DNA from 2 places in the Pseudomonas sp. TE3786 genome. Region 2 is predicted to be linked to the other one. Evidence: riboswitches for the same ligand, from Rfam matches in the RefSeq annotation. Region 2 holds a riboswitch; the other holds the start of a gene.
The links. Region 2 has a riboswitch for cobalamin ahead of ACVW0Y_RS07235 (CbtB domain-containing protein). Riboswitches for the same ligand answer to the same signal wherever they lie in the genome.

Region 1 (5,046 bases), on a different contig from region 2:
TGCAGTTCGTCGGTTGCGGCGTCCTTTTGTGGATAACCGCGTGCGCCTTTTTTCATGGCGACGAAAGTCGGAATACCACATCGTCTACATATGAAGCTTTATGTTTAGCAGGCCTGAAAAGCAATTGTTTTAGGTGTTTTCCTTGCCAAATTTAAGTGGTCCTAAATTTAATAATTTATTTTGCTGATTAGTAGGTGTGGAGTAATAATTTTTGCTCGTAGGTTGCTTCTGAATGCACTGAAATTGTATTGATTATTTAACTGTGTTGGTTAAGTTTTGGTCGTCGGTGTTATGAGTGGGTCGTGAGCGAAGTTTGGATCAGGTCAGGAAAGATCGATAAAAACTCCAATGCAAAGTCAGACACGAGGTTTACGCGATGACGTCATTAATAAATTTTCGGCAGGGGTGGGTGCTTGCAATAGATAACTTGCCTAGGTCGTATCCGATCACGTGGTTAAGGCTGCGCGAGAACTTGCAGAGCAGGCTCTTGGCCGTGCTGACCAGCGCATTGTCGATTGTGGCATTGCTGGCTTGCAACGATGCGCTGGCCATCCGTGGAGGTTCGCCTTCAGCGCAGTCATGGGTCGTGCGGGTGATCAATGTGGTCGATAACCAACAAACGGAAGGGTGCACAGGCGCAGCCGTCACACCGCAGATCGTCGTTACTGCTCAGCATTGCAACGCTAAAGCAGTTGTTTTTAAGGAGCGCTCCGTCTTGCTTGAGAGCGTCCACGATGTTCCTGGGACCCAAGCGAGACTGTTGGTGTTGGCTACACCGATAGCGCTTGATCAATACGCCCGATTGGGGCGCAACTTTATGGCAGCGGGGGCCACCGTCGGCGCTAACACGATAGGCATCGCTTACGGGTATGGCCCGCGAGCGGATGGGGTACAGCGAAGTATTGGTGTGAAGGTACGGTCTCATCGCAACACTAAAGATGGGGAGGTTTTTAATGTGGCGTCTATTGACGGGGCATTTGAGCGCGGCGATTCAGGTGGGCCATTAATTATCGACGGAGAGGTTGTAGGTGTTTTGTGGGGGGCTGAAGCCGGTGGCGATGCTACTTCAGTTATCTTTGACGGTCTCTCATTGGCCCTGGAACCAATTGTTGCTATGGGTCTTAATATCCGGGCGCAAGCTTTTATTGCTTCGGAACTGTGAGTAGAAGTGCATGCGCTGCATGCTGGCTGTATTAATAGAGGGCTACATCACCCTGAGGTGAAAGGCGGTTATAAGCCTGGCTGGCGATGGCAAGAGTTGCAAAGTCAAAAGTAGGTTTAACTACGATTTGAGCGGAATTCAAGGTTCAGCGCACAGTAAGCCAACACAGGCGAGATTCCCGGCAAGGTTCAAGTCCGGGGAACTTTAGGGAGGGGGCAGAGCGGAAAATCGGGGTGCCCCGATAAAGTTTTGCTGAGCGCTGTCGATTTGACGCTCAACCCCCAACCCTCTACCCTGCCTGCCTTGCTTCAGGTGGCCTTTTTTAGGCTGAAACTGGGAAGTCGGTTAAAGCACTTCAGGTGCCTCCAATCCGACGCTGCCCCCGCAACGGTAATTGAGCTGAAAACCCGCAACGCCACTGTGACCTGTCATGGGAAGGCGCGATTTTCTGTTGGCCGCATCCGGCCACGCTCATAAGCCCGGAGACCGGCCTGTCGCAGTTCCATGGCATTGCGGAGGGCTTTGCTTGGCGTCGGGTGGTTCTTCCTATCCCCGTGCGTCCGCCATTCTCCGCTAGCCTCAACCAAACCGTGTGAAAACTACTGCGCTCGGCTAAGCGGCGTTAAAAACAGACTCACAATGCTCATTGGCTACAGCCAACTCCGCTTGTTCGCCTGTCTTTGATATTGAAAGCGCCTTGCCTATCCTTCGCTCGCTACGTTTTCAAACGGTTTGGATCAACCGAGTTGCCGAGGTAAGCAATGAGCGAATCCGCAGAGCGCGACGCCCGCCACAAAGCGCGCATGGCCCGCAAAAAAGCCTTGATCGATGAAAAGATCGCCCTAGCCCAGGACGAATACGGTCTGCTGCTGGTGCACACCGGCAATGGCAAGGGTAAAAGCAGCTCGGCATTCGGCATGGTCGCCCGGGCCCTGGGTCACGGCATGAAGGTCGGCGTAGTGCAGTTCATCAAAGGTGCCGCGAGCACGGGTGAGGAAAAGTTCTTCCGCCGCTTTCCTGAAGAAGTCAGCTACCACGTGATGGGCGAGGGCTACACCTGGGATACCCAGGACCGCCAGCGCGATATCGACAAAGCCGTGGCCGCCTGGGCGGTGGCCAAGCAGTTGCTCAATGACCCGGGCATTGGCCTGGTGGTGCTCGATGAGCTGAATATCGCCCTCAAACACAACTACCTCGACCTCGACAGCGTACTTGCCGATATCGGCGGTCGTCCCGAGTTTCAGCATGTGGTCGCCACCGGCCGTGGCGCGCCGCCTGCGCTGATTGACGCGGCCGATACCGTCACCGAAATGGGCATGCTCAAGCACGCGTTCAAATCCGGCGTCAAAGCCCAGGCCGGGGTGGAGTTTTGAGCCACGCCACTGCCCATGCCTGCCCGGCGCTGTTGATTGCCGCGCCAGCCTCCGGCCAGGGCAAAACCACGGTCACCGCCGCCCTGGCGCGCTTGCATAGCCGCCAAGGCAAACGGGTGCGGGTATTCAAATGCGGGCCGGATTTTCTCGACCCGATGATTCTCGCCCGCGCCAGCGCTGCGCCGGTGTACCAACTGGATCTGTGGATGGTTGGTGCCGAGGAAAGCCGTCGTCTGCTCTGGGAAGCGGCGGCCGAGGCTGATCTGATTCTGATCGAGGGGGTGATGGGCCTGTTTGACGGCACGCCGTCGGCGGCCGATCTGGCGCGGCATTTCGGTGTGCCGGTGCTGGCCCTGATCGATGGCTCGGGCATGGCCCAGACCTTCGGTGCCATGGCCCATGGCATGGCCACCTACCAGGCCGACCTGCCATTCTCCGGGGTGTTGGCCAACCGCACCGGCAGCGCCCGCCATGGCGAAATCCTGCGTGATTGCCTGCCGGCCAGCATCCGCTGGTATGGCGCCTTGCCGCGCAGCGCCAGCATTGAACTGCCGAGCCGCCATCTGGGCCTGGTGCAGGCTGAAGAGCTGGAGGATCTGGATGCCCGTCTGGATGCCGCCGCCGACGCCCTGGCCGCCAGCGCCGATACCCGCCTGCCGCCGCCAGTCAGCTTTGCCGCGCCGGAGCAGAGCCGGCAGATTCCGCCGTTGCTGGCCGGCATCCGCATCGGTGTGGCCCGCGACACCTCGTTTGCCTTTCTCTACCAGGCCAACCTCGACCTGCTGCGCGAGCTGGGTGCCGAGCTGATCGAGTTTTCGCCCCTGCGCGACAGCGTGCTGCCGCAAGTCGACAGCCTGTACCTGCCCGGCGGTTACCCCGAGCTGCATCTGGCACCGCTGCAGGCCAACCAGGCGATGCGCGCCGCCGTTCACGCCCACCACGCGGCCGGCAAACCGATCCACGCCGAATGCGGCGGCATGCTCTATCTGCTCGACGCGCTGAGCGACAAGGAGGGCACCCGTGGCGAATTGCTCGGCCTGCTGCCGGGTAGCGCGCAGATGCACAAGAAGCTCAAGGCCCTGGCCTTGCAGGAAGTCGACCTGCCGGAAGGGCGGCTGCGTGGCCACACCTATCACTACTCGGAGCTGGACTGCGCCCTCGCGCCCCTGGCCCGTGGTGTCTGCCCGACCTACCAGCGCACCGCGGAAGCGGTGTACCGCATCGGCCGTCTGACGGCTTCGTATATCCACCTGTATATGCCGTCCAATCCGCAGGCCGCCGCTGCTTTGTTTGTACCCGGCGCGGCGTCGCTGGCCGCGCTTGCTAATACCAGCGGGGAAGCGCAACCGGCATGAGCGAGCACGCTTACAGTTGCGCCGAGCGCGCGGCGATCTACCGCGCCATCGCCGAGCGCCGCGATATGCGCCATTTCAGCGGCGGCACGGTGGCACCCGAGGTACTCGTGCGCTTGCTGGAAGCCGCGCATCACGCCCCCAGTGTCGGTTTGATGCAGCCGTGGCGGTTTATCCGCATCACCCGTGGCGAGCTGCGCGAGGCCATCCATGGCCTGGTGGAAGAGGAGCGGGTACGCACCGCCGAGGCCCTGGGCGAACGGGCCGATGAGTTTATGCGCCTGAAGGTCGAGGGCATTCGTGACTGCGCCGAACTGTTGGTGATCGCCCTCGCTGACGGCCGCGAGGCTCATGTGTTTGGCCGCCGCACCTTGCCGGAGATGGACCTGGCCTCGGTGTCGTGCGCTATTCAAAACCTCTGGCTGGCGGCCCGCGCCGAAGGCCTGGGGGTGGGCTGGGTGTCGTTGTTCGAGCCGCAGGCGCTGGCCGCTCTGCTGCACTTGCCGCTCGGTGCCAAACCGGTGGCGGTGCTGTGCCTGGGCCCGGTGCCGGAGTTTTACCCGACGCCCATGCTGCAACAGCAAGGCTGGGCCACACCGCGCCCCTTGGCAGAACTGCTGTTCACCGACACCTGGGAGGCGCAGCCATGAGCATCGCCTTGCTGAGCGTCGCTGGCGTTGCCCTGGACGCCATTTTCGCTGAGCCGAAACGTTGGCATCCGCTGGTCGGTTTTGGCCGCCTGGCCAATGCCCTGGAGCGCCGCTTCAACCGTCCTTACAGCGCCGCCGCAGACGACAGCGGCCGCGGCTGGCGCAGCCACGGCGTTACCGCCTGGGTGCTGGCGGTGCTGCCGCTAACCCTGGCCGCCTGGTTACTGAGCCTGTTGCCATATGTTGGCTGGCTGGTGGAGATCGTTGCGCTGTATCTGGCATTGGGCCTGCAAAGCCTCACCGAGCATGCCCAGCCGATTAGCCAGGCGCTGCGCGACGGTGAGCTGGCCAAGGCCCGCGAGCGGGTCGGCTATATCGTCAGCCGTGATACCTCGGCGCTGGACGAGCAGGGCGTGGCCCTGGCCGCCACCGAGTCGGTGCTGGAAAACGGCAGTGACGCGGTATTTGCCGCGCTGTTCTGGTTCGTTGTGCTCGGCGCTCCCGGTGTG
Region 2 (5,046 bases):
CGGCGATAGCGCCCTGCTCATAGGCGACAAAGGTGCGGTGATTGTCTTGCTCCACCAGGTCGCGCCATTGCTGGTCGGACCACACCAGTTTGTCGGTCCATTCCCAGGGGCCACCGACCAACTGGTAGAGAAAACGGTTAAGGGGGAATTGCTTGATGGCGCATTCGACGATGTTCAACGCCGCCGGCAGCGGCTTGCCGCGGATGGCCTCGCTGCTGTGCATTTCCAGGTAGTAGGTGATGTTTTCAACCGCTGACATATCCAGGCCCCAAATCGAATGTGGCGTCGAGGCTAAAGTAGAAAAACCGCCAGTGGCATACGCAGCTGGCGGTTTTTTTGTCCATACAGTCAGCTAAGTGTCATTCACTTGCCGGGCGATACAGGTGTGCATGACCGGCGCGATACAGGTTGGAGTCGGCAAACGCGTCGGCCGCCAACACCCGGCCGACCAGAATCAACGCCGTGCGCTGAAAACCTTTGGCGGCGACGCCGGCCTCGATATCGGCCAGGGTACCCACAACCCAATCCTGATCCGGCCAACTGGCGCGGTGCACCACCGCAATCGGGCAATCGGCACCGTAATGCGGCAATAGCTCGGCGACTATCTTGCCCAGGTGCTGCACGCCGAGATGAATGGCCATGGTCGTGCCATGCCGGGCCAGATCGCCGAGTTCTTCACCGGCCGGCATTTTCGAGCGGCTGCCATAACGGGTCAGAATCACCGTCTGGGCGATATCCGGCAGGGTCAGCTCACATTCCAGCAGCGCCGCGCAGGCCGCTGTGGCGGTGACGCCGGGGATGATTTCAAAGGGAATCTGAAGACGGCGCAAATGGCGGACCTGCTCGCCGATGGCGCCGTACAGCGACGGGTCGCCGGAATGCACGCGAGCGACATCCTGGCCCTGGCGGTGGGCGGTTTCGATCAGTGCGATGATCTCGTCCAGATGCAGCTCGGCGGTGTTCACCAGGGTGTCGGCGTTATGCCCGTGCAGTACCGCTTCCGGCACCAGCGAACCGGCATACAGCAACACCGGGCAACTGCGAATCAGGCGCTGGCCCTTGACCGTGATCAGCTCCGGATCGCCGGGCCCGGCACCAATAAAATAGACCGTCATGCGGGTTCCTCTATGCCGGCAACCGCCACGGTGGCCTGGGCACTGCTGTGTTTTTTGCTGCGCAATCCCGCGCGCCTGCCGCTTAACGCTTCGACCTGGGCCAAGGCGCAGGCCTCGGCAACGCTGGCCGCGCCGGTAGCGCTCAAGGCGATAGTGGAGTGCTCGCCAATACGATCACTGACCGTCTGCAACTGCTCTGGCGCGAACCAGGCCAGCGGCAATTCCAGACTAAGCGCCAAAGCGCGCAGCCCGGGCTCCTGACGTTTGTGCGCGAGGCTGGCCAAGCCGGCGAGGTCCGCCAGGCTCAGGCCATGGGCGTGCAGCGTACGCTCCAGCAACAGGCGCAACTCGGCCTCGCTGCAGCCCGTGCGGCAACCGATTCCAGCGATGTAAGGCGCAACGATGGGCACAAGAAAACGCCTGCAATAGATAAGAAAAAACCCGCTGAGGGCATGCCCATCAGCGGGTTCTCAGGCAGCAGCGGCGAATTAAACCGCGTTGCTGCCGGCGAAGCGACGATACAGCCAGGCGCTCAGCAGGCCCAGGGCCGACCAGAACAGCGCATTGGTGATCAGCGAAGCCCAGATGAACTGATGCTCCAGCGCTTGCGGCGCCAGGCTCGAATGCACCTCAGGTTGCGGCGCGCCGATCACATGGGGCACCGCCAACAGCAGCGCACCAACCACTTTCACCGCCCAGTGACGGGCAAATACCAGCAAGGCCAGGCCAACGGCGGTGGCCGTCGCGGTACCGATCCACCAGTACTGCCGCAGCTGCAGATCCGCCGCGGCAGTGCCCGGCAGCTCGGGTGGCAGGCCGAGCGATGGTGCCAGGCAGAAGGTTGCGAAACCGGCCAGGCCCCAGAACAAACCATCACGGGTACGGCCAGGAGCACGCAGGGTGTACAGACCGGCCAGCATCAAGGCGAAGCCGACGGCGACCACCAGATTGCCGCCGGTGGTGGACAGCACGCGCTGCCAACCATCTTCCGGTGCCCAGGCCTCGGCACTATGTTCGTGGGCGTGTTCATGGGCAGCAGCGCCCGCTTCGTGGCTATGCTCGGCAACCACCTGCTCGGTAGCCGGCTCGGCACTCTCGAAGGTCTCGCCCTGCAGAATCAGGGGGGCCACCCAGAAGCTTTGCAGAAGAGTCAGCAACAGGGCAGCCAACAGGCCGGCAAACCCGGCGGTCTGGGCAATACGCTTAATCATCGCAGCTACCCCTTAGTGGCACGGAAACGCGGCACTGTGACGGGTATCGTGGGCAGCGTTATGCACCGCTTCGATATGGGAGAAGCCGGCGAAATACACCAGCATGGCACCGATCAGGCCGGCACCAATCGCCACAACCAGGCGTTGGGATAGCGAGGCGCTGGCCTCGGCAGAATGTGTAAGGGTGCTACTGGACATGACCGTTCCCTCTGAACTGGAAATGAAAACGTAGCAGAAGGGAACGCACGAGGAGCCGAATGCGAGCGCACTCAGACTTCCGGCTTGCGCCCGCCCACCGCGGGTTTTGCCTACTGGTATGAATTCAGGCCGGTCTCCGGGCTCGCGCTGCTGAAGGGTTTCAGCAAGCGCCTACCGTTGCGGGGGCAGCGTCGGACTAACCTCAAAGGGCGCACCGACTTCCCGTTTCACCTTGCGCACGACGACGCAAGACACCTGAAACAGCGCGCTAGGACACCATTTTCGTTGGCAAAGGTCAACGCTCGGTGTTGTGCTCCTATCGAGGCTTCAGCCTCGAGTTTTTGATCTTCGCCTCCCTCGCCGAATTTGACCCATTCCCCGCCACTGCGTAGCCTTGCTCGCTTCGAGGTTCTCCACGCCATTCAGGCCTGGAGCTAAGAGGGAACGCGGAAAAAAACCGCGGCTGCCCCCGCAACTGTGAACGACCTGCTTTCTTCCTATGCCACTGCGCGTGCGGGAAGGCGAAGAAAGCGGCCCGCTACCGGGCCAGGTCGTAAGCCAGGAGACCTGCCTTGAAATGCATTCAACCGGGCGGGGTGATCCGGTAGCGAACGCCTGCTGCGCGCACCCTGCTCGCCGCCGTCCTCGCCGCAGCCCGCCGATCCGATTTCGCTCGCATCACACAGGGCTGCAACCGATGAAAAGCTTGGCCAAACTTCCCGTCACCATCGTCACCGGTTTTCTCGGCGCCGGTAAAACCACCCTGCTGCGCCATATGCTCGACAACGCCGAAGGCCGCCGCATTGCGGTGATCGTCAATGAGTTCGGCGAGCTCGGTATCGACGGCGAAATCCTCAAGCAATGCTCCATCGGCTGCACCGAAGAAGAAGCCAACGGCCGCGTCTATGAGCTGGCCAACGGCTGTCTGTGCTGCACCGTGCAGGAGGAGTTCTTCCCGGTGATGCGCGAGCTGGTGGCGCGCCGTGGTGACCTCGACCAGATCCTCATCGAAACTTCCGGCCTGGCTCTGCCCAAGCCGTTGGTGCAAGCCTTCAACTGGCCGGAAATCCGCAATGCCTGCACCGTCGATGCAGTGATCACCGTGGTCGACAGCCCGGCCGTGGCCGCCGGCACCTTCGCCGCCTTCCCCGATCAGGTGGACGCCCAGCGCCGCGAAGACCCCAACCTCGATCACGAATCGCCGCTGCACGAGCTGTTCGCCGACCAACTGGCCAGCGCCGACCTGGTGATCCTCAACAAGGCCGACCTGCTCAGCGCCGAAGCCCTGGCCGCAGTGCGTGCCGAAGTGGCGGAAGAACTGCCGCCAGCGGTGAAAGTGATCGAAGCGCGCAGCGGTGTGCTGCCGCTGTCGGTGTTGCTGGGCCTGAACTCGGAAACCGAGCTGCATATCGATAGCCGCAAAACCCACCACGACCTGGAAGACCACGAAGAACACGACCACGACGAGTTCGACTCTTTCTCCGTCGAGCTGCCGGAAGTCGAAGAAGCCCAGTTGCTGGCCGCCCTCAACGAGCTGGTGGAGCGCCACGGCGTGCTGCGCATCAAGGGCTTCGCGGCCATCCCCAACAAGCCGATGCGCCTGCTGATTCAGGGCGTGGGCAAGCGTTTCGACAAACACTTCGACCGCGCCTGGCGCAGCGATGAAGCGCGCGCCAGCCATCTGGTGATCATCGGCCAGGAGCTGGACCAGGCAGCAATCAGCAACGAGCTGCGCACGGCGCTGGCGTAACCCCGCCATGCACCTGCTACGCACCCAACCCGGTGGTTTTGTGCCCGCCGATGGCATTGCCCATCTGGCGCAAACCCCTGCGGATGTGGTGATTCTGTGCACCGGCGACTCCCATCTGTCGCTGCTGGCCGCCGCTGCGCAGAACCTGCCGGACCATTACCCGAGCCTGCGCCTGGCCAGCCCGGCGCAGCTACAGAACCATGCCTCGGTGGACCTCTATGTCGAGGAAGTGCTGCAACACGCCAAGGTGATTCTGGTGTCGGTGCACGGTGGCCTGAGCTATTGGCGCTATGGCATCGAACGTCTGGTGGAGTTGGCGCAACAAGGTGTCACGCTGATTCTGGTGCCCGGCGACGACAGCCCGGACCCGGAGCTGAGCACCCTCGGTACCGTCAGCGCCGAACAGGCCGACCGGCTATGGCAGTACCTGCGCCAGGGTGGTGTGGATAACGCGCAGCAGCTGTTCCATTACCTGGCCAGCACCTGGCTCGGCGGTGCTTACCCCTGGGGCGAACCGCAAGCGCTGCCAAGGGTTGGCGTGTACCACCCGACAGCCGCCAAGGCTGGCTTGGCCGATTGGCAAGCCAGCTGGCAGCCAGGTGCCCCGGTGGTAGGCCTGCTGTTCTACCGCACCCATGTGCAGTCGGCGAATACCGCGTTTATCCACAGCTTCTGCGAACACCTGAGCGCCCAGGGCCTGAACCCCTTGCCCATTGCCGTTGCCAGTTTGAAAGAAGCGGCGTGCCTGGCGGTGGTCGAAGAGCTGCTCGAC

Region 1: another riboswitch for cobalamin. It lies ahead of cobO (cob(I)yrinic acid a,c-diamide adenosyltransferase); the one in region 2 lies ahead of ACVW0Y_RS07235 (CbtB domain-containing protein).

The regions. Positions count from the first base shown of each region.
Region 1 is NZ_JBSRZF010000008.1:471-5,516, forward strand. Features, by position in the region: gene ACVW0Y_RS10870 (trypsin-like serine protease) at 494-1,162, shown strand; cobalamin riboswitch at 1,456-1,671, shown strand; gene cobO (cob(I)yrinic acid a,c-diamide adenosyltransferase) at 1,924-2,535, shown strand; gene ACVW0Y_RS10880 (cobyrinate a,c-diamide synthase) at 2,532-3,890, shown strand; gene bluB (5,6-dimethylbenzimidazole synthase) at 3,887-4,537, shown strand; gene cbiB (adenosylcobinamide-phosphate synthase CbiB) at 4,534-5,046, shown strand, end outside.
Region 2 is NZ_JBSRZF010000004.1:232,260-237,305, reverse strand. Features, by position in the region: gene ACVW0Y_RS07255 (GNAT family N-acetyltransferase) at 1-259, opposite strand, end outside; gene cobM (precorrin-4 C(11)-methyltransferase) at 360-1,115, opposite strand; gene ACVW0Y_RS07245 (cobalamin biosynthesis protein) at 1,112-1,525, opposite strand; gene ACVW0Y_RS07240 (CbtA family protein) at 1,604-2,326, opposite strand; gene ACVW0Y_RS07235 (CbtB domain-containing protein) at 2,339-2,524, opposite strand; cobalamin riboswitch at 2,635-2,798, opposite strand; cobalamin riboswitch at 2,914-3,113, shown strand; gene cobW (cobalamin biosynthesis protein CobW) at 3,222-4,274, shown strand; gene cobN (cobaltochelatase subunit CobN) at 4,282-5,046, shown strand, end outside.